DNA from 2 places in the Candidatus Clostridium eludens genome. Region 1 is predicted to be linked to the other one. Evidence: riboswitches for the same ligand, from Rfam matches in the RefSeq annotation. Region 1 holds a riboswitch; the other holds the start of a gene.
What was found. A riboswitch is a leader RNA that binds a small molecule or an ion and turns the genes downstream of it on or off. The one in region 1 is predicted to bind S-adenosylmethionine.
Positions count from the first base shown of each region.

Region 2: linked by a shared signal. The riboswitch ahead of nifB (nitrogenase cofactor biosynthesis protein NifB) and the one ahead of ACJDU8_RS01565 (amino acid ABC transporter ATP-binding protein) in region 1 are both predicted to bind S-adenosylmethionine.

Region 1 covers NZ_JBJHZX010000002.1:23,535-39,538, forward strand. The annotation lists gene ACJDU8_RS01525 (4-hydroxyphenylacetate 3-hydroxylase family protein) at 1-874, opposite strand, end outside; gene ACJDU8_RS01530 (sigma-54 interaction domain-containing protein) at 1,095-2,540, opposite strand; gene ACJDU8_RS01535 (LysR family transcriptional regulator) at 2,842-3,726, opposite strand; gene ACJDU8_RS01540 (YeiH family protein) at 3,838-4,833, shown strand; gene gdhA (NADP-specific glutamate dehydrogenase) at 5,087-6,418, shown strand; gene ACJDU8_RS01550 (nucleotidyltransferase substrate binding protein) at 6,453-6,869, opposite strand; gene ACJDU8_RS01555 (amino acid ABC transporter permease) at 7,046-7,729, opposite strand; gene ACJDU8_RS01560 (amino acid ABC transporter substrate-binding protein) at 7,745-8,560, opposite strand; gene ACJDU8_RS01565 (amino acid ABC transporter ATP-binding protein) at 8,642-9,379, opposite strand; SAM riboswitch class I at 9,487-9,601, opposite strand; gene ACJDU8_RS01570 (ROK family transcriptional regulator) at 10,154-11,362, shown strand; gene ACJDU8_RS01575 (ABC transporter substrate-binding protein) at 11,458-12,555, shown strand; gene ACJDU8_RS01580 (ABC transporter permease) at 12,571-13,353, shown strand; gene ACJDU8_RS01585 (ABC transporter ATP-binding protein) at 13,359-14,141, shown strand; gene ACJDU8_RS01590 (fumarate reductase/succinate dehydrogenase flavoprotein subunit) at 14,163-16,004, shown strand, end outside.
Region 2 covers NZ_JBJHZX010000021.1:55,117-71,120, forward strand. The annotation lists gene ACJDU8_RS14475 (nitrogenase component 1) at 1-992, shown strand, start outside; SAM riboswitch class I at 1,099-1,202, shown strand; gene nifB (nitrogenase cofactor biosynthesis protein NifB) at 1,378-2,649, shown strand; gene ACJDU8_RS14485 (ABC transporter ATP-binding protein) at 2,765-3,592, shown strand; gene ACJDU8_RS14490 (nitrogenase component 1) at 3,652-5,166, shown strand; gene ACJDU8_RS14495 (nitrogenase component 1) at 5,195-6,706, shown strand; gene ACJDU8_RS14500 (nitrogenase component 1) at 6,745-8,121, shown strand; gene nifH (nitrogenase iron protein) at 8,436-9,254, shown strand; gene mnmM (tRNA 5-(aminomethyl)-2-thiouridylate-methyltransferase MnmM) at 9,522-10,091, shown strand; gene ACJDU8_RS14515 (response regulator) at 10,170-10,883, shown strand; gene ACJDU8_RS14520 (sensor histidine kinase) at 10,896-12,296, shown strand; gene ACJDU8_RS14525 (cell wall-binding repeat-containing protein) at 12,553-16,004, shown strand, end outside.

The sequences.
Region 1 (16,004 bases):
AACCTGCAAATCTCTCTACCATCATTCCTGCATATTCTGTTTCACCATTTAAGAATATCCTGTCATTTGGAACAAATACATCATCAAATACTACTAATGCCTCTACTCCGCCAAATTCTTTATTACCCACATCTATGTCAGCATCCTTCTCCATTTTTCTGGTATCACAGGACTGCCTTCCAATTATCATAGTTATTCCTTCTGCATCAGTAGGAACGGAAAAAGCTATTGCATAATCCTTGTCTTCAGCTCTCATGGCAATAGTAGGCATAACCAGTACTTCATGAGAATTACATATGCCTGTCTGATGAGCCTTTGCTCCTCTTACAACTACACCATCTTCTCTTCTTTCTACAACTCTTAAGAACAAGTCCGGATCAGCCTGTTCACTTGGTGACAGTCCTCTATCTCCTTTAGGATCTGTCATAGCTCCATCTACTGTTAAATCCTTATCTTGAACATATGCTAAAAACTTCTTGAAATTTTCAAAGTAATTAGTATTGTATTGCTTGTCTATTTCAAAACTAGTGCTGTATACAGCATTAAATGCATCCATACCAACACATCTTTGGAAACAAGCCGCAGTTTTTTGTCCGCACAATCTCTGCATTTTAACTTTTTTCACTAGATCTTCACTGCTTTGATGCAAGTTAGTGAATCTATTTATTTTTTCACCTGTTATATTTGACTTTACTGTCATTAAATCCTCATATTCAGGCTGCTTGGCTAAATCATAAGTCATCTTCACAGAATTTAAAGATGGACGAAGCACAGGATTATCCACTGGGTTGTCTATTTTTTCCCCCAGGTAATAAATATTTAATTTTAATTTACGTAAACTCTCTACATACTCTTCTCCAGTCATTAAAGACACAAAAATCATTCCCTTCATAAAATATATTTTTCATCGCACTATATTACATGAGCAATTTTCATGCCAACTTTTTATCCCGCCGCTTTGCCCCCTAATCCCCATAATATAATTATGACTTTGTTGCAATATTGCAACAAAAAGACCCTTATGTATACATAAGAGCCCTTTTCCCTGCCTATACTGTCAGTTATATATGTTGTATGCATAATTGCAACAAGTTTTACTTTTGCAACACATGCTTATTTTTATACTTTTTTCTCTTTCTTACTAAAGTGGATGCATCTATTCCCAGCTCTTTAGCAGCTCCTCTTACATTGCCGTGTTTCTCTAAAGAGCTTTCTATTATAGACTCTTCTAAGTTTTCCACAGCTTCTTTTAAAGTCAAATTTTTATTCCATACATCAGTAGTAGGTACACTGCTGTCCCATACTTCCTTAATAGGCAAATCACTCCTCAGTATTTTATCTCCTGTACTCATGATTATTACCCTCTCTATTATATTCTTTAATTCTCTTACATTTCCCGGCCATTTATATGTTTTAAAGGAGTCTACCGCTCCGGCAGTAATTACCTTATTAAAATCATACTTTTTATTAAATACACACATAAAATGACTTATGAGTGGCTCAATATCATCTTTTCTCTCTCTAAGGGGTAAAATTGTAATAGGCACTACATTTAACCTATAGTACAAATCCTCTCTAAAAGTTTTTTTCTCCACCATTTCTTCTAAATTTCTATTGGTTGCAGCAATTACCCTTACATCAATTTTAACAGTGTCCGTGCCGCCTACTTTTTTGATCTCCCCCTCTTGAAGTGCTCTTAGAAGCTTTACCTGCATATCAAGGGGAAGTTCTCCCACTTCATCTAAAAAAATAGTTCCTCCATCTGCCAGTTCAAAGAGTCCTATCTTTCCTTCTTTATTTGCACCAGTAAAAGCTCCCTTTTCATAACCAAAAAGTTCCGATTCTATAAGATTGTAAGGTATAGATCCACAGTCTATTTTTATAAAGCTTTTGCCGTTTCTGCTGCTGTTTTTATGTATATATTTGGCTACTTTTTCCTTGCCTACACCAGTTTCCCCAAGTAAAAGTACAGTAGTATCAACCTTTGCTACTTTTCGTGCCATTTCAAGTGTAGTGAGCATTTTTTCATCTTTTGCTATAATATCTGAAAATTTAAGAAGCTGCTTCTTCATTGCTTCCAGCTGAGAATAATATTTTTGAGTAAGTTCCCTATTTTTTTTCACCTGTTCTTTAAGCTCATAAAGCTCTGTAACATTTCTCACATTTGTAACTACCATTGTTATTTCTCCTATGTCATTAAAAATAGGACTACTTGAAACAACTGCGGTCTTGCCAGTTTTAAATTTCTGTTCTATGGTAACATTTTTCCCACTTTCAAGAACCATAAGAGTACAGGATTTAGAGATATACTTGTTATTTTCAAGGTATCTCATATTCTTTCCTATCATAGCGCTTCTCTCTATTCCGGTAATTTTCTCATAGGATTTATTTAAAAATATAGTATTTGCCTCCCCATCAGTTATATATATACCATCATAAGAATTCTCAATGATTTGGTACAATTGTTTTATTGTAGATTCTAAATCCTTTACATCCCCATTGCTTACACCCTCAAAGCCCAATAACCCCTTATTTTTCATATTACAATCCCCTTTCAAAATTACAAAATACAACAGAGATTTTTTAAATTCACCATAGTTAGTGACTATATAACATTCTCGTATAATATAATTATAACCAAATAACATGAAAAATTATATTATTGATAATAACTATTGTCTATTATAAAATATAACATAGTGTATTAAATAATTTAAAGGGATTTGTAACTACAGTGTTATTTTACAAAGTTCTAATTCGTGTAAAACCCTGCAGGTAAAAAACTTAAGAAATACTATTGCCGGAGAGCCATTTAAGTAGCCAGTTGAAGCTCACCTAAGTTTACATATTGGGTACCTTATTGTATATAAAAGCTATAAAATGTTTCATTGCTTCTGTTAAATATTTGTTTTTATGATATATGATTTTAAACTTCCTCTTAAATTTAATGCCTTTAACAGGTACTTCATAAAGGATTTTGGAAGCTAATTCATTTATTACTGAATGTCTGGAAATGACTGAAACTCCTAATCCTTCTGCAACTGCAATTTTGATAGTATCAGTATTATTACAGGTCCAAGCTGTTTGCCATGTCAAATAGTTTTCTAGCATTTTATCCTCAAATGTTTTACGGGTTCCACTTCCCTTTTCTCGAACAATAAATTTTTCTTTTTGAAGTTCATTAGGCTCAACATAAGACAGCTTTGCAAATCTATGATTACACCCACAAATAAGTATAAGTTCATCATCCATAAATGGTCTGTTTAAAATATCTGGATTTGTTGTCTCTCCTTCTACAAGTGCTATATCAATTTCATCGTGAAGAAGCATTTTTTCAATATTTCTAGTATTTTCCTCATGTACTTTTATATCAATTTTAGAATTTGCTTTTTGAAAATACGAAACAAGTTTAGGTAATACATAAGCTCCGACAGTAACACTTGCCCCAATGCGTATAGAACTATACTGCTGCAAGGTTTTCATGTCATTTTCTAATTCTGTGTTTAACTTAATGATGTACCTGGCATAGCTCAGCACTTTTTCTCCTGCCTGAGTTATGTAAAGTTTTTTTGATAATCGTTCAAAAAGCCGCACGCCATAGTGGCTTTCAAGTTCAGAAATTGCCTGACTAACTGCTGACTGAGATATGAAAAGTGCTTGAGAAGCCTTAGTCATGTTCATTTTATCGCATACAGCAACAAATATATTAAAGTGTCTTAAAGTCATAATACTCCGCTCCTTATACATTAGTATATACTTATTATAATAATAATATAATAATATTTTACTTACATAATATCAAGGTGTATGATGAAAAACAGACAGGAGGAAGATATTATGGAAAAAATAATTAATAAGTTACCAGGAATTATACTTGCACTAATTATAGCAATTCCGGCATGGCTGATTGGAAATGCTTTTCCTATTGTAGGTAGTCCTGTGCTTGGAATTTTATTTGGTATGATTTTGGCATTCTGGAAAAGGCCAATTTATTTTAATGAAGGTATAACCTTCACTGCAAAAAAATTACTTCAGTATTCCATTATTCTTATAGGATTTGGCATGAATCTTTTTAATGTTTTTAAAGTGGGAAAACAAACAATTGTTTTAATGATTTTTACACTGTCAGCAGCATTTATTACTGCTTATCTTATAGGTAAATTATTAAAAATAAATGAAAAAACAACAACCCTCATTGCTGTTGGTTCTTCTATATGTGGTGGTTCTGCTATTGCAGCAACAGCTCCAGTTATTAACGCAAGTGAACAAGAAGTTGCCCATTCTATATCAACTATATTTCTTTTTAATGCTATTGCTGCTTTTTTATTTCCATTGCTGGGACACTTATTGGGTATGAGTAATCAATGTTTTGGACTTTGGAGTGGAACAGCTGTTAATGATACTTCATCTGTGGTAGCTGCTGGTTATTCTTACAGTAATGCAGCCGGCAATCTTGCAGTTATAGTAAAACTCACAAGAACCTTGGCAATTGTTCCAATTACGCTAGCATTGGCTGTCTATACTTCCAAAAAGGAAGCTAAAAGTGAAAATGGCTCTTATAGTGTAAGTAAAATATTTCCTTGGTTCGTACTTGCCTTTGCAGCTGCATCAGTAATTAATACATTTATTTCTCTACCAGTTGTAATTACTAAATTTTTATTACAGAGTGGAAAGTTCGTCATTGTAATGGCAATGGTATCTGTAGGACTAAATACTAATATTGTACAACTTGTAAAAAGTGGTATGAGACCAATTCTATTAGGCTTTACATGCTGGGTAATTTTAGCCCTTACTTCACTTGGAGTTCAACATTTTATAATGAGAATTTTTTAAGAGTTTATAAGTGTATTAAGCTATATAATTAATGCACTTTACTCATGTTCTCTCAGCCTCTCCACAAGAGGATCTTTCCAGTAATGATATCTTATCTCTGGTAGTATTTGTTATTTTTATAATTGTTGGTATGTATTAATTCAACAAAAATGATATATGGTTTTTATAAATTAATTTTCAGTTTTATGTTGTATAAATTGCTTTTTTTTACTATAATAATTAAAACTACTGCTAAAGGATAGGAGTGATCATTATGTCTTATGTTGATTCCGTACTGGAAGAACTCATTAAAAAAGATGCCTCGCAAAAAGAGTTTATTCAAGCTGTCACGGAAGTTCTGAATTCTATTAGACCTGTAATTGATTCTAACAGCCACTTTAAAGAGATGGGACTTTTGGAACGTATAGTGGAGCCGGAACGGGCTTTGATGTTCCGTGTACCTTGGGTGGATGATAACAAAAAAATAAGGGTAAACCGTGGATTTCGTGTGCAATTCAACAGTGCCATTGGCCCTTATAAGGGAGGACTTCGTTTTCACCCTTCTGTTAATCTCAGTATTATCAAATTTCTTGGTTTTGAGCAGATCTTTAAAAATTCGCTAACTGGTATGCCTATCGGAGGCGGTAAAGGCGGTGCAGATTTTGATCCCAAAGGTAAATCCGACCATGAAATAATGGTATTTTGTCAGAGTTTCATGACTGAACTCTTTCATCATATAGGACCAGATACAGATGTGCCTGCTGGTGATATTGGTGTTGGAAGCCGTGAAATTGGATATCTTTATGGTCAGTATAAAAGACTAACTAATCGTTTTCATGGTGTTTTAACTGGTAAAGGGTTAACTTACGGGGGATCATTAGCCCGCACCCAGGCAACCGGTTATGGTGTAATTTATTTCGCAGAAGAAATGCTGAAAATTAAAAGCGATTCCATTAAAAACAAGAAAATTACTATTTCAGGTTCAGGTAATGTAGCTATCTATGCTGCTGAAAAAGCCACTGCATTAAATGGGAAAGTCATAGCTCTTAGTGATTCCACAGGTTGGATATATGATAAAGAAGGGGTAAATTTAGAAACAGTGAAAAAAATCAAGCTGGTTAACCACGGCCGTCTCAGAGATTATGTATCCATTCACAAAAATGCAGAATATCACCAAGGTAAAGGTATATGGTCCATTCCTTGTGATATTGCCCTGCCTTGTGCCACACAAAATGAACTGGATGCAAAAGATGCCTCAACTCTCATTAAAAATGGTGTAAAAATGGTTGTTGAAGGTGCAAATATGCCTATAACCATTGAGGCTGTACAACTTTTACAAAGTGAAGGAATACTCTATGCCCCTGGAAAAGCGGCCAATGCCGGCGGAGTGGCCACTTCTGCACTGGAAATGAGTCAAAATTCCATCCGTACAAGCTGGACTTTTTATGAAGTTGATACCCGCCTGCGCCACATTATGTCCAGCATTCATGAGCGTACCTACGATGCAGCAAAAACTTATGGTCACAAAGGAAACTATTTAGTCGGTGCCAATATAGTCGGCTTTCTAAAAGTAGCAGAAGCTATGATGGAGCAGGGAATAGTTTAATTTTAAAAGCAGCTATTACTGCTTGCAGTGATAGCTACTTTTCATAAATTACCTTTCCAACTTCTTTCCTCAACTTATCTAATAACTCTTTAATTACAGGATAGTATTTTTGCTTTATAAGCTGTTCAGCCTTTAAAGCAGCTTCTTCTTCATAAGTATGTGCCATTAAATTTCTTTTATTCAATGCATCAATCCATACATGACCATCTGTAATCAACTCAATTTGAAAGGCTGTTTGTATAGTTCCCCTAGGACTTTTTACCTGGAATCCTTCATGTTCTAAATAATCTTTCATAGTTTTCCATGCCAATTCAAAAGTGTATTCAAAACACTGTATTAATCCTTGGACTTCAAACTTATTAAGTTCACCTTTTTCTATAAATTCCATTAATTGAAATACAGCTTTATTATAATTAGAAAATCTTTGTTTCCAACGTATATCATCACTCAACTATGAATACTCACCCCTTTAAACACCATTATTTCTATTTCCTTTATTATATCACAAAAAAGAACAGATCCTTTTAAAAAATAATACGGTAAAACTTAACCAAATTATATCAAAGTTTAAAATTTTTTAGCAAATAGATAGGGCAAAATGCTTGAATGTAAGCATTTTGCCTTATCTTATATAGATACGTATTTTTCCACTTTCAGTTCAATTTTATTTTGAATTGAAGACAGCACCGTACAAAATATTAAATATATAAATGCAGCTTCACTATATAGCCACAAAGGTTCATAGGTTGATGCTGTTATTCTTTGTGCCACCTGAAACATTTCAGTTAAGGTAATACTGGCAGCAAGTGAAGTATCCTTAACCAGTGATATAAAAGAATTAGACAGAGGCGGTACAGAAACCCGTACTGCCTGAGGCAAAATAATACGTCGGATTACTTGAATATTAGTCATGCCTATAGAAAATGCCGCCTCCCATTGACCTTTAGGTATTGATAAAATAGCAGCCCTAATTATTTCAGAATTATACGCTCCCACGCTCAATGTAAATCCAATAATAGCTGCAGGCAGTGGATCCATTGTTATACCTACCGCTGGCAACCCGTAAAATATGATAAATAATTGAACTAATAAGGGAGTTCCCCTTATAATCCATACATAAAAACGTGCCACTAATACAAAAGGTTTAACATTTGATATACGAGCTAAAGCTGTTATTAATGCAAGAACTAACCCCAAAATAAACGATTCTAATGTAAGTGGTACAGTAAATTGAATGCCTGCTTTTAACAAAGGGAAAAAAGAATCTTGTAATATTTGTATTATTCTTATTGCTCCATCACTTATATGCATATTATCACCCTATCACTATTTGGATACATCGGAATTAAACCATTTATTAGATATTTTTAGAAAAGTTCCATCTGACTTCATATCAGCTAATGCCTTGTTTACGGCATCTACCAATTCTTTATTTCCTTTTCTAAACATAATTCCATTGGAAGCTGCATCTGGTTGTTCATCCACTACCTTCACTGCTATATCTGGTTTTTGCTTTTTTAAATCTAAAAAAGATATATTATCATTAATAGTTGCATCTGCACGTTTGGAAAGTATTAAATCAATGGACTGATTAAATCCGTCATCTTGTACAACCTCCGCATTATAAGATTTAGCAAGTTCAGCATAATTACTAGTTAATGTTTGTGCGGATTTTTTACCTTTTAAATCTTCAAACTTCTTAATATCTTCATTGTCCTTAGCAACTATAAGCGCTCCCTTTGTAACTATATACGGAGTTGAAAAATCATACTTTTTCTGACGTTCTGGCTTTATTCCAACCTCATTAACTATAATGTCAAACCTTTTAGCATCTAATCCAGCAAATATTCCATCCCATTTTGTTTCAACAAATTCAGCTTTTACACCTAAACGTTTGGCCACTTCTTCTGCTATTTCCACATCAAAACCAGTTAACTTTCCGTTTTTATCGTGAAATGTAAATGGCGAATAAGTTCCTTCAGTACCAATTTTTATTACTCCATCTTTTTTTATTTTGGATAATAAATTATTATCACTGGTTTGATTAGCTGTGGATTTATTGTCATCTTTACTAGATGCACATCCTGTAACAGCTACAGCAAATATTAATAAAACGCTAATTAATAGACCAATTTTTCTCATGGTTATACCCCCTATAAATTAATAATAATTATTTACTTTAAAATTTTTGTAATACTGCAATATGAATTTAAGTTTCATAATTTAGTTAAATTGAACCTGTTCTAAAAATTTTATAGTTCGCGGATTCTTAGGATTATCGAATACCTCCTCTGGAGTTCCTTGCTCTACTATATTTCCACTATCCATAAACATGACTCTATCTGCTGCTTCTTTAGCAAATCTCATTTCGTGAGTTACAATAATCATTGTGGTATCCCTTTCAGCAAGCTTTTTTATAACATCCAGTACTTCTCCAACCAATTCAGGATCTAAAGCAGATGTAGGTTCATCAAATAACATTATATCCGGATTCACAGCCATAGCTCTGCCTATACCAACTCTTTGCTGCTGACCGCCTGATAACTTCGATGGGTAACAATCTCTTTTATCCACCAGTCCAACCTGTCTTAATATATCCATTGCTATCTTCTCCGCTTCAATTTTATTTAATTTTTTTACTATAGTTAAATGTTCCATAATATTTTCTATTGCCGTTTTATTATTAAAGAGATTATAACTTTGAAATACCATAGATGTATGCTTCCTCAATTCATGTATTTGCTTTTTAGTTATTTGTTCAAAATCTATTTTTAATTTTCCTATTTCTATGGTACCTTTGTCTGGAGTTTCTAAATAATTTATGCATCTTAACAAAGTTGATTTTCCTGTACCAGAAGGGCCTATTATTGCAATAACCTCCCCCTTTTTTATTTCTAGGTCAATACCCTTTAAAACTGTAAGTTCACTAAACTTCTTGTATAAATTTTTAACTTTTATCATTTCATAAAACAACCTCCCTTTCAATTGGTTTAAAATAAAAAAGCTATTTTTCTTAAACAAGAAAAATAGCTTTTAACATCCCAAATTAATTTATAAAATGGCCACTTTTCTCATCTTTCAGAGTATAAAATAACTCTGCAGGAATTAACACCGATACATATTAAAATAAATGCCGGTTGTTGGGTTTCATAGGGCCAGTCCCTCCACCTCTCTTGATAAGAACCTAGTTTATTAATTTTTTAATATTTCACATTACTTGTGCTTTACACATTATACTAATTATATTCTTATGTGTCAATTATTAAATAGCAAAATCATAAACCTTTAAAATAAAATTATTTAAAAAATGTATTGACATTATATAAAAATATATTTATAATACTACGTAAATATTACTGAACATATTAAATTGATTGGTTTTTATTATATGTGAGGGTTGCTAAAATAAAATTTAATAGAATCATAGATCAAATAAGTATGTGTTGATATTTAGTTGACCAGAAAAACTGGAAGCTAAATTTTATTCTTACATTTTGTAAGAGTAAAATTTAGCTTTTTTTAATTAGTACATTGTAATTATTTTTTTTACAATACTTTTTTCAAAAACGAAAAAAGTAATTGTTAAAAATTATTACAGTACAAATAACAGATATGATATATAGAATAAAAAGTCGAAAAACAATAGATCTTCATAGTGTATTAAGTTTTTTAAAATACTTATTTCAAAAATGAAAAAAGTATTCATTAAATTCTATCAATGTAAGAGGTGTACCAGTGAGAGATAATTCCAATATACTAAAAAGTTTAAGCTTTGAAGAAAAAAAAATATTTAATTTGCTTCAGAAAAATGGACATTTATCTAAAAATGAAATTTCGTCTATGACAAATATTAAATTGACCACATTAAAGTATGTTATGGAACCTTTAGAAAAAAGCAAAATAGTAGTTGAAAGTTGTATAGGAGAATCTACAGGCGGGAGAAGGCCAATTTTGTATGATATAAACGTAAATGATTTTTATATTATAGGCATTGATATATCAATACTCTATACTCAGGTAGTTATTACAAATTTAAAAATGAAAATTTTGTATAAGGAACTATTTCATATGGATGAGTCTTGTACTCCTTGTGAAACTGTAAAAAAAATAGTAGAAATTGTCAACAGAGCTTATGCAGACCTAAACTTGAGTCATATGAAACTCTTAGGCATAGGAGTAGGATCTGTTGGACCTTTAGATATAAAAAATGGGATCATAAAAAACCCGGTTGACTTTTTTGCAGATAGTTGGACTAACGTACCCATAAAAGAAATGTTAGAGGAAAAATTAAAATGCCCTGTTATAGTTGAAAATGGTGCAAATGCAGCAGTTGCTGCAGAATATTTTTACGGTGTGGGAAAAGGAATCGAAAATATTGCTTTTTTTAATTGTGGTATTGGAATAAGAACAGGAACAATTTCCTCAGGAAATCTTATAAGAACAATAAATGACGAAGAAGAAGCCTTTGGACACATGACAGTTGACATTGATGGTGAACAGTGTAAGTGCGGAAATTATGGCTGCTTAGAATGTTATTCCACCATCAAGGCAATAATAAAAAACATTTCCCGAAAAATCAAAAAAGGTAGACATACCATTATAAATAAATCTGTAGAAGAGATTGATTATAACGATGTTTGTTTAGCAGCTGAGATGGGTGATGAGCTATCAATAGATATAATTACAGATGCTGCATTGATTTTGGGAGCAGGTCTATCTAATTATATAAAATTATTAAGTCCTAAATTGGTTATATTAACAGGACCTTTAATAATAAAATCAAAACTTTTTTATGATGTTTGCATTAATAGTACATTGAAAAATTTAAATTCTACCAAAAGTAAAAATGTAATTTTTAACCGCTGCGGGTATTTCAGTGGTGATGCCATATCAATAGGTGCTTCAGCTATGGTAATTGAGAAATGCTTAGAAAATGAAATATAATTTCTGCTAAAAGAGTTGAAAAATGGAGTGGATTAACACTTGTATAACCCTGCAAGTGATTATTATTCATATTTATTATTAAGGAGGTAGTAAAAATGTCAAAAAGTTCAAGGAAAATAATGCTAAGGTTATTAATCCTGACACTGATCGGAACATTTTTCGTGGGATGTTCCAATAATCAGCAAAATGGTAGTACTAATTCGAAAAAGGAGGTGGTAAAAATCGCTATAGGATATCAAACAGTCACTTCTCAAACTTGGGGAGCATTAATTATAAAAAATAAAAAACTCTATGAAAAGTATTTAGAAGAAAAATACCCCAACAAAGAATTTCAAATTGAATGGTTTAATGCCCAGTCAGGACCACCACTAACTAACAATATGGTAGCAGGAAAACTTCAATTTGCATTTATGGGAGACATGCCAATACTTATTAACGGAGAAAAAGGACAAACATCTCAAAATTATAAGTCAGTATTCCTAGCTTTTGATGGAAAGGGAGAGAAAGGAAAGAATCAGGCAATCTTAATACCAAAGGATAGCAAAATTACTTCAGTTAAAGATCTAGTAGGAAAAAATGTATCTGTACCTTTAGGTTCCAGTGCACACCGCATGCTGCTTAATGAATTAGACAAATACGGAATAACTGATAAGGTTAATATCTTAAATCAAGATGTTACCGTTGGAATGACTAACATAGAACAAAATAAAATAGATGCCCATGCTTCTTGGGAGCCATTCCCAAGCCTTATAGAAAATAAAGGAATTGGAAAGGTACTAGTAGATGGCAGTGATACAAATATAGATTATTTAGATGGAGTTGTTGCAGATAGAACATGGGTAGAAAAAAATAAAGATTATACAATAGCACTTTTAAAAGCATTGACAGAAGCCCATAAATATATAAGAGAAAACCCTGAAGATGCAGCTAAAATATTTGCAGAAGAAAGTAAATATCCAGTAGATGTGACAAAAAACATCGTTAAGAATATAAGATTTGATTCTGTTATATATGATAAGGATAAAGTTACTTTAGAAGGCAGTAAGGATTTCTTAAAAAAGCTAAATAAAATTAAGGATGTAGATTTAGATAAATTTATTGATGATGAATATATAAAACAAGCATATAAAGAATCTAATCTTCAATATCCAAGTACAGATTCACTAAAAGGTGATTGGCAGCCTTTAAAATAAAGGAGATGACAATATATGAAAGAAAATACTACTTCTTATTCTAAAATGAAAAAGATATTATGCAAAGTATTTTCAATTTTGGTATTCATTATTGTATGGCAGCTATTGGTTAATTTAAATATAAAAAGACCATTAATGTTTGGAAATTTACCATCACCATTAGATGTTTTTCGAACTCTTAAAACAATCATAATTCAGAAAGAATTTTACCTGCATGCTTTATACAGCTGCATAAGAATTTTTATAGGCTGCATCGTAGCACTTCCCATAGCAGTAATATTTGGATTCTTAATTGGGTTAACCAAATTTGGAGAAAACTTTATACTGCCTATTTTCGATATGCTAAGACCTATTCCCCAAATTGCCTGGATTCCTATAGCAATATTAACATTTCCATCTGTAGAAGGAAGTATTATTTTTATAACTTTCTTAGGAGCATTCTTTCCCATACTAGTTAATACCATTGCGGGAACACAAGCTGTTAATTCACTATTAATAGAAGCCGCAAAAAGTATGCATGCAAGCAAATGGCAGTTAATAAGATATGTATCTTTTCCAAGTGCTGTTCCTAATATTTTTACTGGACTTACCATAGGTATCGGAAGTTCCTGGATGAGTGTTATAGCTGCTGAGATGATATCGGGCAAATATGGAATAGGATACTATACCTGGACTTCATATACTTTAATGGAGTATCCCGAAACAATAATAGGTATGATAACCATTGGTGCTATAGGAGCAATATGCTTTTCTCTGGTGAGGAAATTAGAAAAAAGCATACTGATGTGGCGTGAATAATGGAGGTGAAGAGTTTGACAATTAAAGTTAATAATGTTTCTAAGGTATATAAAATTAGAGGAAAAAAGGAAGTCTTGGTATTAGAAGATGTAAATTTAACAGTTAATACAGATGAATTTATATGCATTTTAGGCCCTTCAGGCTGTGGAAAAAGCACATTACTAAGAATAATTGCAGGACTTGATTCATCCACAGAAGGAATTGTTCAAATAGATGAACAAACTATAACTAAACCAAGTAGAAATAGTTCTGTAGTTTTTCAAGACTATGCATTATTTCCCTGGAGAACTGTTGTACAAAATGTAGAATTTGGACTCATATTAAAAAAAGTGTCACGAAAAAAAGCTAGAGAAAAAGCATTAAAATACTTACATATTGTTAATATGAGTGAATTTAAAGATCAATATATACACCAATTATCTGGAGGAATGAAACAAAGAGTGGCTATTGCAAGAGCTTTGGTAATGGAACCTAAAATTCTTTTAATGGATGAACCCTTTGGTGCATTGGACACATTTACCAGAATTCAGCTGCAAGACGAGCTAATTAACATATGCAAAAACAGAGTACTAAGTGTGGTATTTGTTACACATGACATTGATGAAGCTATTTATCTAGGAGATAAAATTGCCATTATGAAATCTAATCCAGGTAACATAAATTCCTTAGTAGAAATCCCATTAACCAAACCAAGAAATCGAACAGATTACAATTTTACACATTATAGGAATCTCATATACAAAGAATTTTCATTAGTAAAAGAATTTGAACCTGAATATAATATTTAACTTTGGGAGGTTGAGAAAATAATGAATTTAGAAATTATAAATGCTGATGTAGTTATTCTAGGCGGTGGAAGTGCTGGCACAATTGCAGCAATTAAGGCAAAAGAAAAAAATCCTGATGCCTTTGTAATAGTGTTAGACAAAGGACCCATAGAAACTTCTGGAGCAATAGGAAGAGGAATGGATGCCCTTAACATTGTAGCATCCCCTGGATACTCTACACCAGAAAATGTTGTAGAGGCTCTAACCAAGGTTACTGAAGGCGTTTTAGATCAAGAAACAGCTTATGTACTTGGAGAAAAAAGTTTTCAGGTAATAAAAGATTTAGAAGACTATACAGAAAGAAAACCTGGAGACTTGTTTCCAATTGATAAAAATGGAAATTATAAAGTGAACTACCTCCATCCCGTAGATCACCCATTATATCTTGCAATGGATGGAGAGGATATAAAAAGAGGACTAGCCAAAAGAGTTAGGGATTTAGGAGTTAGAGTTTTCGATTTCACACCAGCTGTAAAATTATTTACAACCGACGGACAGGTTTCAGGTATACTTGCATTTAATATTCGAACAGGACAAAAACATCTAATAAAAACCCCTACAGTAATCCTTACAGCAGGAGCAGTAGGTAAATTCGGATTGCCAAGAGATGGATATTTAAGTGGATTATATGAATTTCCAGGAAATACAGGAGAAGGGTATTCACTAGCATACCAAGCTGGAGCTAAATTAATCAATCTGGAATGCTTTCAAACTAATCTTTTAATGAAGGATTTTAATGGACCAGCCTGTGGATATGTTGTAATACCAAGGGGTGGTTATGGAGTAAACGCATTAGGCAAAAAATATTGGACACACGGTTATTGGTCAGGAGATATGTTTTTAGCTGTTTGGCGTGAGTTTATAGAAGGAAGAGGTCCTGTGTATCTAAAAATGGATCATCTTCCAGAAGAAACAATAGAAGGATTGGAAAAAATCCTCTGGGGAACAGAAAGGACAACTCGAGGTTTGTTCCATGAGCAAAGAGGAGAAGACTATAGAAAATGGGATTCAGTAGAACAAGGGATGGAAGAAATCACTTTATGTAGTGGTCATAGTATGTCAGGAATAAAGGTCAATAAATATGCAGAAACCAGCATACCAGGACTATATGCAGCTGGAGATTGCGCAGCAGTTCCACATCAATATCTTACTGGAGCATTTGTATTTGGCAGTATAGCCGGCCAGCGTGCAGTGGAATATGCAAAGTCACATAAGGCAAAAGAAATAAATGTAGATTTAAAAGAAGTTATTGAAGAAATAGAAAGTCCTATAAAATTAGAAACTGGATTATCAGCTCAAGATGTTGAATATAAAATCAGATCTAAAATAAGCCAATACCTGACACCGCCAAAAAGTGATCCACTTATGAAAAAATTGCTTTGGTGGATTGATAGAATAAGAAGAGAAGATATACCTAGAATAAAAGTTGATGACTATCACAATCTTATAAAGGTTACTGAAGTTAAAAGCATTTTAGATTGTGCAGAAATGGCAGCAAAAGCTTCACTATATAGAACAGAAAGCAGATGGGGACTTGGACATTATCGCTTGGCATATCCTCAAAGAGACAGCCAGTGGAATAATAAATGGGTAGTAATACAAAAAAATCAAGAAACTAAAGAAATGGCATTATTTAAGGAAGCCGTTCCACCACATAAATGGAAATTTGAAGAAAGACTAGAATATGAATATCCAGCATTTAATTTAAATATAGGAAAGGGATATATCCCTCCTGAAAATGACAATAGAGATTCTTGGATAGAAGAAAAAGTCAAAAGAGAAGGATTCGTCATTCCTAAGAGAATTATTCCAGGAGGTAACGAA
Region 2 (16,004 bases), on a different contig from region 1:
CAATTGTAAAGAAATACCGTGAGGCAGGTTACCCTATAGTGTATGCAGATACAGCTGGCTTCAAAGGTTCAAACCTTATAGGTCATGAAATTGTTGTGGAAGCAATCATAGACCAATTCGTTGGAGATTATAAAGGTGAAAAGAAAAAAGGATTAATTAATTTGTGGTTTGAGACACCTTTTTTTAATACAAATTGGCGTGGAGACTATCTGGAGATTGTAAGGATTTTAAAGAACGTAGGTTTTGAAGTAAATGTACTTTTTGGACCACAAAGTGGTGGAGCGAAGGAATGGAAGGAAATTCCTAAAGCACAATTTAATCTTGTAATATCACCGTGGGTAGGAGTGAATATTGCGAAACATTTAGAAAAAAAATATAATCAGCCTTATTTGCATATTCCTGTAATACCTATTGGTGAGGAAGCTACTACTGCTTTTATAAGACAATTAGTTGAATATGCAGGAATCGATGCTGAAAAATCAGAAGCGTTCATTGCAGAAGAAGCAGAATTGTATTATTATTTTTTAGATTCTTTTTCACACTTTTTTGCAGAGTATTGGTACGGCTTGCCTTCTCGATTTTCTGTTGTAGGAGACAGTGCGTATACACTTGCCTATACAAAATTTCTATCAGATCAGGTTGGACTTATACCTGTAAAGCAAATCATTACGGATAATCCGCCAGAGCAATTTAGAGAGAAAATAAGTAAGGAATTTAGGAATCTATCAGAAGGTGTATCTGTGGAAGTAGAATATATTGAAGATGGTTATCTTGCAGAAAAATCACTTTCAGAAGCCGATTTTGGTTCAGGAGTTCCATTGATATTAGGTTCATCATGGGAATCTGATGTAGCACGAGAAAAAAATGCATTACTAATAGAAATAGATCCGCCTTCTTCTGAGACAGTAGTACTGAACAGATGTCATATAGGATATAGAGGTGCCCTGCAGTTGATAGAGAGAATTTATACGTCAACTGTAGGTGGAAAATAAAAAATAATAATTATAAAAAATTAACTATTGACAAAACATCTAAAAAATTGTATAGTATCATCAATAAGTAAAGAAACTTAAAGTTGATTAAAATTTAATATAGAATTTCTTATCAAGAGAGGCGGAGGGACTGGCCCTATGATGCCCGGCAACCTGAATATTATTTATTCAATGGTGCTAATTCCTGCGGGGTAACCTGAAAGATGAGATATTAAGAAAGATTTAAACTTCTTACATTTCATCTGTGAGAAGTTTTTTACTTATATAATATTAATTTCGATACTTTAGTTGACCAGACACACTGGAGACTAAATAAACTGAATTTTATTCGGTTTATTTAGTCTTTTTTTATATTTAAGTTATCTAGAAAGGAGATAAATAAAATATGAGTGTAGATTTTGCAAGAAGTATAGAGGAGAGGACATTAACGCATCCATGTTACAACTGTATTTCTCACAAGTATGCAAGAATGCATATTCCTGTAGCACCAAAGTGTAATGTTAGTTGTAATTTTTGTAATAGAAAATACGATTGTGTGAATGAAACTAGGCCGGGAGTAACCAGTGAAGTTTTAACACCTAAAAAGGCCAGAGATAAATTTAATATAGTAAAAAACAAAGTGAAAAATTTGACTGTGGTAGGTATAGCAGGTCCGGGAGATCCGCTGGCAAATTTTGAAGAAACTAAAAAGTCTATAGAATTAATAAAAAAGGAATCGCCGGATATCACGTTTTGTCTTTCTACTAATGGATTGATGCTGCCTTTTTATGCAGATGAAATAATAAGACTGGGAGTCACTCATGTGACTATAACTATAAATGCAGTTGATCCTAAAATAAGTGCAAAGATATACAAATTTGTTAATTATTTAGGCAATGTACTTGAAGGGGAAGAGGCAGGAAATATATTATTGAATAATCAATTGTCAGGTCTTAGGTATATTACTCAAAAGGGTGTAATATGCAAGGTAAATATTGTAATGATAAAGGGAATCAATAGTAATCACATTCCTGAAATAGTGAAAAAGGTTAAGGAATGTGGAGCATATATGACAAATATTATGCCTCTTATACCGGTTAAAGACAGTGTATTTGAAAATATGCCTACAGTGAGTGATCTGGAGCTAAATGATATGAGAAAAAAATGCCAGCTAGATTTAAAGCAGATGTATCACTGCAAACAATGTAGAGCAGATGCAATAGGAACTTTAGATAAGGATATATCCGGTGAATTTAGAGGTGACAATGAAGAAGGTTTTAAAGGAGAAAATGTAATTGATCTTAAAAATAAAGGAAAACTTTACAAGGAAAGTAATTATAGATTTGCAGTTGCAACTAAGTCTGGCGTAAATGTAGATGCACATTTTGGACATGTGTCACAATTCTATATATACGATGTAGTAAATGGAAAGATTGAATTTAAGGAAAAAAGAATTATAAATAAATATTGCAATGGCATAGAGGAATGTGACGGACATGACAATAAAATATCAAATATTTTAAGAACTATAGAGGATTGCAATGCAGTACTTGTATTAAGAATAGGTTTTGAGCCTTTAAGCAAATTACGTGAAAAGGGAATAAAGGTATTTCAAATGTATTTTAATATAGAACAGGGCATAAAAAAAGCTATAGAATTACTTGAAAAAGATTCGTAAAAAACATTAAAAGTATTCCAAATGCAGAAGAAAGAGCCAAAGTGAATAAATTTGATAAATATACTAAAGATTCATCACCAAATTTTGTAGTTGAAGATTAGAGGGGGGGAGTTAAGTGAGTAAAGTAGTTGAAGAATTAAAGCCTGATGATTATAAAATTATAGTTAAAGATGTACAGAAATTTTATAATATAAAATCTGAAGGTAACCAAAAAGTGGATGAATTTTTAGCTCTGGATAGTTTGAATTTAAAAATAAAACAAGGAGAATTTATAACTATTGTAGGGCCTAGTGGATGTGGAAAATCAACTTTTTTAGATGTTCTAGCTGGATTATCTAAACCTACATCAGGCGAAATATATATAGATGATAAATTGATTACAGGACCAGATCTGGATAGAGGTATTATCTTTCAGGGATATGCACTGTTTCCTTGGAGAACTGTAGAACAAAATATTGAATTTGGCCTTGAAATAAAAGGTGTACCAAAGGATAAAAGAAGAGAAATAAGTAATAAATTTATTAAGCTTGTAGGATTAAGCAATTTTGAAAAAAGATATCCACATGAGTTATCGGGAGGTATGAAACAGAGGGTAGCAATTGCAAGAGCTTTAGCCTATGATCCTGATGTTTTACTTATGGATGAGCCTTTTGCTGCAGTAGATGCCCAAACTAGGGAACTGCTTCAGGAAGAATTGTTAAATATATGGGAAGAAACTAATAAAACTATTGTATTTATAACTCATAGTATTGAAGAAGCAGTATTTTTAGCGGATAGAGTAGTGGTAATGGCTTCTAATCCAGGCAGGATTAAAGAGATTATTGAAATAAACCTTCCAAGGCCCAGAAGCACCGTTAATGTAAGGATGTCTCAAGAATTTAATTCTAATAGAAATCGAATATGGGAATTACTTCATGATAATGATAAAAAATATGTGATTTAGAAATTATAATTTTGGCAACAATTGTATTTTATTAGTTAAATCAAGGGAGGATATAACATATGAAGAAATTCAATCTTAATACTTCTGTAGTAGACACCCGTGAGCAGCGGCTGGGGACTATTATTGGCTGGAAAACTGGAAAAGCTTCAGAGCTTTCTAAAGACTCTGCCTTTACTTGTGCAGGCTGTAAAGGAAATGGAGGAAAGAGGCTTTGTGAGGCTACAGGGCCTTTTACACAAGGTTCTACTTGCAGTGAGCAAATGGTAGAATGTCAGGCAGGAAATGTAAGAGATGCAGTTTTAATTCAGCATGCACCCATAGGCTGTGGAGCTGGTCAGGTAATCTATAATTCTATATATAGAAATGGACTTGCTATTAGAAATTTGCCTATAGAAAATATAAAAATAATTAACACCAATATGAAAGAAACAGATATGGTATTTGGGGCACTTGACAAATTGGAACGGTCTATAAGAGATGCTTGGGATAGACATCATCCCAGGGCAATATTTATTGGAACATCCTGTGCATCAGGAATAATCGGAGAGGATGTAGATAGTGTAGCCACCAAAATGCAGGAAGAACTTAATATTCCGGTTATTCCTATGTATTGTGAAGGATTTAGATCGAAGCACTGGAGCACGGGGTTTGACGCTACCCAGCATGGAATTTTAAGGCAGCTAGTTAGAAAAAATCCTAAGAAACAAGAGAATTTAGTAAATATAATTAACCTTTGGGGCAGTGATGTATTCACGCCTATGCTGGCAGAGTTAGGACTTGAAGTTAACTATGTTATAGATTTAGCTAAAGTGGAAGATTTAGAAAGGCTTTCAGAAGCTGCAGCTACTGTTACCTTCTGTAACACTTTAGGTTCTTATATGGCGGCTGCTTTAGAAGAGCATTTTGGAGTACCTGAAGTTAAGGCACCTCAACCTTATGGAATCGCAGGAACGGATGCATGGTTAAGAGAGTTAGCAAGAGTTACACATAGAGAAAAAGAAGCGGAAATATATATAGAAAAAGAACATAAAAGAATAGCACCTAAAATAGAAGAACTTAAAAAATTATTAAAAGGTAAAAAGGGTTATGCGGCTACAGGTTCAGCTTATTCTCATGGGCTTATTGCAGTGCTTAAAGAACTTGGAATTCAGGTAGATGGATCTTTAGTATTTCACCATGACCCGATATATGACAATAATGATTCTAGCAAGGATACTCTTAAATTCCTAGTGGATAACTATGAGGATGTTGCTAATTTTAGTGTAAGTAACAGGCAGCAGTTTCAGTTTTATGGGTTGCTTAAAAATGTAAACCCAGATTTTATTCTTATCAGGCATAATGGACTAGCCCCTCTGGCCTCCCGAATGGGAATTCCTGCAGCTCCACTGGGAGATGAACACCATGCCATAGGCTACAGCGGAATTTTAAATTTAGGTGAAACCATTTTGGAAATACTTCAGCATAAAAGATTTCATCAGGATTTATCAGAGCATACTAAGCTGCCTTATACAAAATGGTGGCTTGAGCAGAAAGATCCGTATATATTAGAAAAAAATAGTTTTGTGCAAATTTAATGGAATAGTTATTAGGGGATGATAATTTATGAAAGTTAACTTAAACACTTCTGTGGTAAAGACCCGTGAACAACGCCTTGGCACTATAATTGGATGGAAAACCGGAAGAACTTCAGAGCTTTCTAAAGATTCGGCATATACCTGTGGAGGATGTAAAGGTAATGGAGGAAAGAGGCTTTGTGAAGCCATAGGTCCTTTTACCCAGGGGTCAAGCTGTAGTGAAAGAATGGTGGAGTGTCAGGCAGGAGAGGTGAGAGATGCAATTTTAATTCAACATTCTCCCATAGGTTGTGGAACCAGCCAGGTAGCTTGTAATTCTATATATCGTAATGGCCTTGCAAATAGAAAATTACCTGTAGAAAATATGAAAGTAATTAATACTAATATAAAGGAAACAGATATGGTATTTGGAGCACTTGAAAAATTAGAACGATCTATAAGGGATGCTTGGGAGAGGCATCATCCTAAAGCAATTTTTGTTGCAACCTCTTGTGTTACTGGTATTATTGGAGAGGATATAGATAGTGTGGCAAGTAAATTGCATGAAGAGTTTCAAATTCCTATTGTTCCTATGTATTGTGAAGGCTTTAGGTCAAAGCACTGGAGTACAGGATTTGATGCTACCCAGCATGGAATCTTAAAATATATAGTTCGTAAAAGCTCTAAAAAACAAGAAGATCTGGTAAATGTAATTAATCTTTGGGGCAGCGATGTATTTACTCCAATGTTAGCTGAATTGGATCTTAGGGTTAACTATGTAGTGGATATGGCAAAGGTAGAGGATCTAGAACAGCTTTCAGAAGCTGCTGCTACGGTTTCATTTTGTCATACATTATCTTCTTACCTGGCAGCTGGATTGGAAGAGCAATTTGGGGTTCCAGAAGTTAAAGCCCCTCAACCTTATGGAATTGCTGGAACAGATGCATGGATAAGAGAATTAGCGAGAGTTACCCATAGGGAGGAAAAAGCAGAAGCATATATAGAAAAAGAACATAAAAGAATAGCACCCAGGATAAAAGAACTTAAAAAATTACTGAGTGGTAAAAAAGGTTATGCAGCTACAGGCTCAGCTTATTCCCATGGCCTTATTGCAGTGCTTGGGGAGCTTGGTATTCAGGTGGATGGTTCCTTAGTATTTCATCATGATCCTGTATATGATAATAATGATCCTACTAAAGATTCCCTGAAGTTTTTGGTAGACAACTATGGTGATGTTCCTAATTTTAGTGTAAGTAATAGACAGCAGTATCAATTCTATGGACTGCTTAAAAATGTTAATCCTGATTTTATTATTATAAGACATGCAGGACTTGCCTCTTTAGCTTCCCGTATGGGTATACCGGCAGTTCCACTTGGAGATGAACATCATGCGGTAGGTTACCAGGGAATTTTAAATTTAGGAGAAACTGTTTTAGATATACTTGCACATAAAAAATTCCATGAGGATCTATCTTCTCATGTTAAATTACCTTATACAAAATGGTGGCTTGATCAGAGGGATCCTTATATATTAGAAAAGCAACATTATGTTATATATTAGAAAAATAGCAGTGACTTTATAGAATAGGAGTGGATATAGTGTCCAATATAGAAATAGAATTAAAAGATATAAATAAAACTATAGAAAAATCAAATTCTATTGAACAGATTAGGTATGGATGTGCCCTGGGAGCTGTACACAGTGCTTTTGCAATTCCTAGAGTAATTCCTATTGCCCATTGTGGTCCGGGTTGTGTGGACAAACAAACTGCCAACATAGCTTTTTATAATGGATTTCAAGGAGGAGGCTATGGAGGAGGTTCTGTTGTTCCAAGTTCAAATATTTATGAAAAAGAAGTTGTATTTGGTGGTGAAGACAGATTAAGAGAACTTATAGATGCAACCTTTAAAGTCTTAGACGCAGATTTATTTGTAGTTATGACTGGGTGTATTCCAGACACTGTGGGAGATGATGTAGGAGCTGTAGTAGGAGAATTTCAGGATGAAGGACGTCCTATAGTATATGCAGAAACAGGTGGATTTAAGGGAAATAATTTCACAGGACATGAACTGGTTACAGAAGCTATTATTGATCAATATGTAGGTGACTATGATGGACCTTTAGAAAAGGGGCTTGTAAATGTGTGGTCACTACTTCCTTACCATAATACTTTCTGGAGAGGAGATCTTACAGAAATCAAAAGAATTTTGGAAGGTATAGGTTTAAAAGTTAATATATTATTTGGACATGAAAGTGCGGGGGTTTCAGAGTGGAAAAATATTAAAAAAGCACAATTTAATTTAGTACTATCTCCGTGGCTTGGTCTTAAGACAGCAGAAAAATTAAAGAAAAAATATAAACAGCCTTATTTACACATTCCTGTAATTCCAATAGGAGCAAAGGAAACCAGCAGTTTTTTAAGGAAAGTAGTAGAATTTTCAGGTATTGATAAAATTAAAGCTGAAGAATTTATTGAAAAAGAAGAAAAGAAGTATTATGAGTATCTAGAAGATTTTTCTGATTTTTATGCAGAGTATTGGTGGGGGTTACCAGCAAAGTTTGCTACTATAGGTGACAGTGCATATAATTTAGCTTTAACAAAATTTTTGGTAAATCAATTAGGATTAATACCTGCCATACAAATTATTACTGAAGATCCACCTGAAAGATATAGAAATAGTATTCGGGAAGAATATAAAAAAATAGCAGATGATGTTTCAGTAGATATAGAATTTGAAGAAGACAGTTATACTATTCATGAAAAAATAAGAAAAACAGACTTTGGTCATAAACCGCCTATTATTTTTGGAACTACCTGGGAGAGAGATCTGACTAAAGAATTAAAAGGTTCTATAGTTGAAGTAGGTTTTCCAGCGTCCTATGAACTGGTACTTTCAAAATCTTATGTAGGATATAGAGGCGCTCTTACTTTGCTTGAGAAGATATATACTACTGTAGTTGGAGCTAGTGCATAATTTTAATATCAAGTGATTCTTAGGTTCAGATGGAGTTTGCTTATAAGGATGAACTCTCTCCAGCTGAACATTATTAACAGTATTCTTAGTGTCTTCAGCGCTTAGAATACGTTATCCTTTAGGGGAAGAACTTATCCAGGAATGCAGCAGTGCTTATTTCCCACTTTGATAGAAAAGCAGAGAACCAAAATTTTTAATTTTGTGTGAATCGCTTTCGCAGAGTGCGATGGGGGTGTTAGCAATGGTAGTGACGGGATAAATATAGTTTAAATAAATTTAATAATAATATTTTCAATTTGAGGAGGAACATATATATGAGACAAGTAGCTATTTATGGAAAAGGTGGAATAGGGAAATCTACAACCACACAAAATTTAACAGCAGGTTTAGCTGAGCTAGGGAAAAATGTTATGGTGGTAGGTTGTGATCCTAAAGCTGATTCTACTAGACTTCTTTTAGGGGGACTTGCACAAAAGACGGTGCTAGATACTTTAAGAGAAGAAGGAGAAGATGTAGAATTAGATTATATAATGAAAACAGGTTTTGGTGGAATAAAATGCGTTGAGTCCGGTGGACCGGAACCTGGAGTAGGATGTGCAGGAAGAGGAATAATTACATCTATAAACATGCTGGAGAGGTTAGGAGCATATACTGATGACTTAGACTATGTTTTTTATGATGTATTAGGTGATGTTGTGTGTGGAGGCTTTGCTATGCCTATCCGTGAAGGAAAAGCTAAAGAAATATATATTGTGGCAAGTGGTGAAATGATGGCACTTTACGCAGCAAATAATATATCAAAAGGAATAAAAAAATATGCTAAAAAAGGTGGAGTAAGATTAGGTGGAATTATTTGCAACAGTAGAAATGTAGACAATGAAAAGAAATTATTGGAAACTTTTGCAAAAGAATTAGGCACTCAGCTAATTTACTTTGTTCCAAGGGATAATGTGGTTCAAAAAGCTGAAATCCACAAGCAGACAGTAATACAATTTGACTCTGATGAGAATCAGGCAGTTGAGTATAGGTCTCTTGCAAAATCAATAGAAGAAAATGAGCTGTTTGTAATTCCAAAACCTATGAGCCAGGAAAGACTTGAAGAAATATTCTTAGAGCATGGACTTATAGACTAAAACTTTTAAATGAAACACTAGCTTACAAGCTTTTCATTTCTCCATTTAGATCAAGTTTAACATAGCCAGGTATCTTCCTACATGTACTAATTTCATATATAATTGAAGATTGTGGGAAGGTATCTGGTGATGATTTACATATATAGTAATTAAGCCGTATCAATATTTAGGTATCTTAAAAATATGTTACTTTCTGCAATAACGAAATATGATATAATTTTAATGTATTTTAATTACACAACTATATAATATGGAGTTAACAGAGCTATGAATAAAAATTATTTTACTAATGCAGTTTCTATTGCTAAAGATATATGTATAAAGAAACTGAAAGAAGGAGACATTGCAGTAGATGCCACTATGGGAAATGGAAATGATACTGTATTTTTAGCGGAAATTGTGGGACAGTCAGGAAAGATATATGCTTTTGATATACAACAGGATGCTATTAAAAATACACAAAAAAAGATAGTTGAGAAAAATATTTTTAAATATGTAAAGCTTATAAATGACGGACATGAAAATATTGACAATCATATAACTGAAAAAGTGAAACTTGTTATTTTTAACCTTGGATATTTACCCAAAGGGGAACATTCTATTACAACTAAGGCAGATACTACACTTGCAGCACTTAAAAAGGCATTAAATTTAATTGATGAAAATGGAGTAGTAATTTTGGTAGTATATTACGGCCATGAGCAGGGGAAATATGAAAAAACATCTTTAGAGAAATATGTAAAAACTTTAGACCAAAAGAAATATAACGTGGTTGAAATGGATTTTGTCAATCAAATTAATAGCCCACCTATGCTTATTATAATTGAGAAAAGGTAGGGGGATTTTTAGCAGCAAGGAGATTTTTGTAAAAAGAATCCTTGCTATTTTAAATTTTTAATGGTTGTGGTGAAGGGAATGAATATTATTGTGAATAAATATGAGAAAAAAATATTTGTGGTAGATGATGAAGTGAAGATTACAGAGGTCATAAAATCTTATCTTGAAAATAGTGGATATGCTGTATATATGGCATATAATGGTGTGGATGCTATGAATTTATTTAAAAAAATAAATCCTGATCTTATAATTTTAGATTTAATGCTTCCTGATATTTGTGGAGAAGATATTTGTGAAATGGTAAGAAAAAGATCAAAAGTTCCTATTATAATGCTTACTGGGAAAACAGATGAAGAAGATATACTTAATGGGCTTGATATAGGGGCAGATGATTATATGACAAAACCCTTTAGTCCGAGGCAACTTGTAGCTAGGGTGAAAGCTTTACTTAGAAGAACTGATGATAAGCTTGGAGAAAATAATTCTTTACTTTCACTTAACCATAATGATTTGATAATTAATGATTTAAATTATGAAGTTAAAAAAGCAGGTAATATAGTTAACCTTACACTTATTGAATACAATATATTAATAACTATGGTTAGATATCCCGGAAAAATTTTTACCAGAGAAGAGTTAATCACTGTTGCATTAGGAGAGAATTTTAAAGGATATGATAGAACTATTGATTCTCATATAAAGAATTTAAGATACAAAATAGAAGACGATCCTAAAGAACCAGAATATATTTTAACAATCAGAGGCATAGGCTATAAATTTGGAGGTGTTTAGGGGGTACTTTATATGAAAGATAGTTTAAGAAGTAGATTGACCCTATCCTATATACTTATTTCCCTTGTATGTATATTAACCATAAGTATTCTCACAAATGTATTCCTTGAAAAACAATTCAGGGAATACACTATTCGTAACCAGGAGCGTAAAAATGAAGAAATAGCTGACTTAATAGGTAAGCAATATAGTGATAGTGGGGTATGGAATTACACTGCCATTGAGGATATAGGAGTTAATGTTATTGAGCAAGGAATGATTATAAAAGTAATAGATAATCATGGTAAAGTAGTATGGGATGCAGCTGTCCATAACAATGGGTTATGTAAGCAGATGTTAGATGACATGGTTAACAAAATGAGCAGACATTATAATAATTGGGATGGAAAATACCGGGTTAAGGAATATTCAGTTTATCATGATAAAAATAAAATAGGAAATGTAGTAGTAGGTTATTATGGCCCATTTTACTATAATGATAATGATTTTGCGTTTATTCATGCACTAAATAAGCTCCTTATAGATACAGGTATATTTTCTTTATTTTTTGCACTAATATTAGGTGGATTTATGGCTAAATGGCTGAGCAATCCTATTACAAGAGTCATTAGAGCAGCAGAAAGCATTTCTAAAGGTTATTTTAAAAATAGAGTTAAAGAAAAATCTAGAACAAAAGAAATTAAATTATTGATTTCCACAATTAATAATTTAGCTGAAACTTTAGAAAGGCAGGAATTATTGAGAAAGAGAATGTCAGCTGATGTTGCGCATGAACTGAGGACTCCCCTTGCAACCATTCAGAGTTATATGGAAGCAATGATAGATGGTATATGGAGACCAGACAAGGAAAGATTAATGAGCTGTCATGAGGAAATAATGCGAATAACTAGGTTGGTTGGAGATCTAGAAAAATTGGCAAAGTATGAAAGCCAAAACTATAAATTAAATAAAACTGAATATGACATTTATGAACAGATACAAAGTATAATATACAATTTTGAAGCTAATTTTAAAAATAAAGGTGTAAAACTCCATCTTTATGGGAGAAGTGAAAATATAGTTGCCGAAAGAGATAAAATAAGTCAGGTTATAATAAATTTAATATCCAATGCGTTAAAATATACTCCAGAACATGGGTTGGTAGAAATAAGAGTGGGAGGAAAAAAAGGTATGGTAAGAATAAGTGTGAAAGATACTGGAATTGGAATTTGTCCAGAGGATTTACCCTCCGTTTTTGAAAGATTTTATCGTGCAGATAAATCTAGAAATAAATTAACAGGTGGTTCTGGAATAGGATTAACAATAGCTAAAACTATTGTGGATTTACATAAAGGAAGAATAACAGTACAGAATAATTTTGATAAGGGGACAGAATTTATAGTTTTATTACCCAAAGCATCTTTTGATAAATGACTAGTCAGTATATTGATAGTTAGTTAAAAAAATATTAACAATTTCTCCATAAAATCTCCATAGTATTTTTGTAAAATATAAGTTTTGTATTGACAAACAGCTTAAAGTGTATTAACATAGTAAAAAAATAATAATGCTATCAGATTACTTGAGCTAACTAGAAAGCTAGAGGCTAATAGTTCCTTTTAATTAAATTAAAAGGAGTTGTTAGCCTTTTTTAGTTAGTTTTAGTTAATGATTTTAAGGAGGTAAAGTTATGAATAAGAAAAGAGTACTGTCTATAGTACTTACATTTGCACTGGCAATAACAACTCTAAGTACTAATATAAGCTTATCTGCTGTTAGAGCAGCATCTGGAGAAGTAACGAGAACAAGTGGCTCTGACAGGTATCAGACAGCAGCTCAAGTTGCTGTGACAAATTGGACAGCCCCAGATAATGTAGTATTAGTGTCAGGTGAAGGTTATGCAGATGCAATAAGCGCTTCTGTACTGGCTAAGAAATTAGATGCACCTATACTTTTAACTACTCCAAAAGTTTTAAATTTATACACAAAAACAGCACTGGATACATTAAAACCAAAGAACATATATGTTATTGGAGGTAATGCCTCTATTTATAAAGAAGTTAGAGATTCTTTGAAAGACTCCTATAATATTATTGAACTTGGCGGTGCTAATAGATATGAAACTAATGCAGCTGTAGCAAAAAAACTTGTAGAACTGGGAGTAGATCCATCTAATGCAATTTTAGTTGGAGGAGAAGGATTTTCAGATGCTTTAACAGTTGCTTCAATTGCAGCTGCAAAAGAACAAATATTATTACTTGGCACTAATGATTTAAATTATATAAAACCTGTTACAGATTTTATAAATCAGTATAAATCAAGTATTACCGTAGTAGGAACTAATTTTGTTATTAATGATGATACCTATAAAGCCATTAATGGAGTAAAAAGGATAAATGGAGGCACAGATAGGTTTGATACAAATCTTAAAGTTCTAGATGCTTTTAAAGGCGATATAAAAACATCCAAATTTTATGTGGCAAATGCAAGTGGTGATGGTTATGCAGATGCTCTAGTTGCATCAGTATTAGCAGGTAAAAATGAAGCACCGCTGGTGTTATTGGATAATGAAACATCTAAATCTACTGCTAATGCTATTGATTATCTAAAAACAAATTTAACTGATTCATCAGAAGTTGAAGTTTTAGGTGGAACTGGTGTTATTCCAGAAAACATTGTTACTAAAATAAATGGTTACATATCAGCAGGTGGCTCAAGTAGTTCGGGAGGTTCAACCACTGGCTCAAGTAGCTCGGGAACTTCAACTACTGTACAGACTTTTACAGGGTATATTCAGGATGAAGATTGTTTTATTAGTTATGCACCAAACTATGGTGATGATACAAAAATGTGTTTATCAATGAAGTCCTGTGCGGCTAGTGGATATGGAATAACGGCCCTCCAAAGTGATGGCAGCTATAAATTCTATTATTTTGATGGCAATTTTGCAACTTTTGCTGATGGAAAAACCTTTGATGGTACTGGTTCACAGCTATCTGCATGGAATTTAATACAAAATACCTCCAAGAAGGATCATGTTACCATAACTGTAACGGGAACTTTAAAGGGAGATACAAAGGTTTCTCCAAATGATGGCAAGAGCTATCCAGTAATAACAGTATCCTCTTTAAGAGAATCATCAAGTAGCTCCGGCAGTTCGGGAGGTTCAGGTAGTTCAGGCAGTTCAGGAAACAATGTTTCAGATTTAAATGACGGAGGTAACCATAGTGGAGATTATACAATCTCCACTACCGGAACTTTTGGACCTGTAGATTCAGATAAGGCTACGACAGTAAATGGGAATGTACAAATTAAGTACAATGCCTCATCAACTGATTCAATAACTTTACAGGATTTAAATATTAATGGAACACTTGCAGTTGATTTTGGAGAAGGTAATGTAACGCTAAATAATGTGATAGTAAATGGTGTAAAAGTTGCAAATGTAGGTTCAAATTCACTACATGTTAAAGGAGATACTTCTATAGGTTCTCTTATTGTAAATGATAGTAATGATGATGCTCATATAATTATTGAAGGAAATGCAATTATAACAAATACCACTATAAATGCAGGTGCCAAGCTTGAAGTAGCAAGTGATGCAACGAATGCTAAACCCTTTGAAAATGTTACTATAGCTTCTGCAGCGGCTGCCAATAATGTTGTTCTCACAGGAGGCTTTAATAATATTACAGTTTCAAGTGCAGGGGCAGATCTTGATTTACAAGAAAGTACAGTAGGAACTTTGCTAGTTAGTTCAGAAGCAAAAGCTGCAAAGATAAAAACAGCAGATAAAACTACTATAGATGATTTAAGTGTTAATGCTCCTATAAGTGTTACTGGAAATGGGCGTATTGCTAATGCAAATTTAGGTGTTAGTGGAATAACTGTAGAAAAAGCTCCAACAAATATTGCCATAGTAAAAGGAGTTACGGCAACAGTTGAAGGAAAGACTAAAGATGAGAGCAACACCACAGTAATAGGAGAAGTACTAACAACTCTTCCGACATTGAGCAGTATAGAGATAACAGCACCAGCAGCTAAACTTAATTATATAGTAAGAGATAAACTGGATATCACAGGTATGCAAGTAACAGGAACTTATAGTGATAATACTACAGCAGTACTACCAATTAATAAAGCAAATGTAACAGGTTTTAATAGTTCAAAGGCAGTAGATGGACAGGTATTGACAATCACAGTGGGTGGAAAAACAGTAACGTATACAATTAATGTAGTTGCAGCAGAGCAAGAGACTATAACTGGATATATTGAGGATGTACATTGCTTTTTTGCATATACAGATCCTTCTGCTGACACAAAGGGCTGTTTATCAATGAAATCTTGTGCAGCTAGTGGTTATGGTATAACTGTACCTCAAAGTGACGGTACTAAAAAGTTCTACTTCTTTGATGGTAATTTTTCAACTTTTACTGATGGAAAAACCTTTGATGGAACTGGTTCGCAATTGTTGGCATGGAATCTGATTCAAGGTACAACAAAGAAAAATAATATTACGGTTTCTGTAAAAGGAACATTAAATGGAACTGAAAAAACTTACACTGATAAAAATGGTGCAAGTTACAGCTTCCCAGTATTAACGTTATCTTCTCTATCAGAAACATCAACATTAAATAGTATAGCAATAACAACACCAGCAACTAAGCTTACTTATTCAGTAGGAGATGCATTAGATATCACAGGTTTACAAGTAACAGGAACTTATGATGATAATACTAAAGTGTTACAATCAGTTACTGCAGCAAATGTAACCGGCTTTGATAGTTCAAAACCAGTGACTGGACAGGTGTTGACAATTACAGTTGGAGGAAAAACAACAACTTATACAATCGATGTAGTTGCTGCAGCACCAGAAGAACAGACTTTTACAGGATATATTCAGGACCAGGATTGTTTTATTAGTTATGCTCCAAACTATGGTGATGATACAAAAATGTGTTTATCAATGAAATCCTGTGCAGCTAGTGGATATGGAATAACAGCTCTTCAAAGTGATGGCAGTTATAAATTCTATTATTTTGATGGTAATTTTGCAACTTTTGCTGATGGAAAAACCTTTGATGGTACTGGTTCACAGCTATCTGCATGGAATTTAATACAAAATACTATAAAGAAGAATAA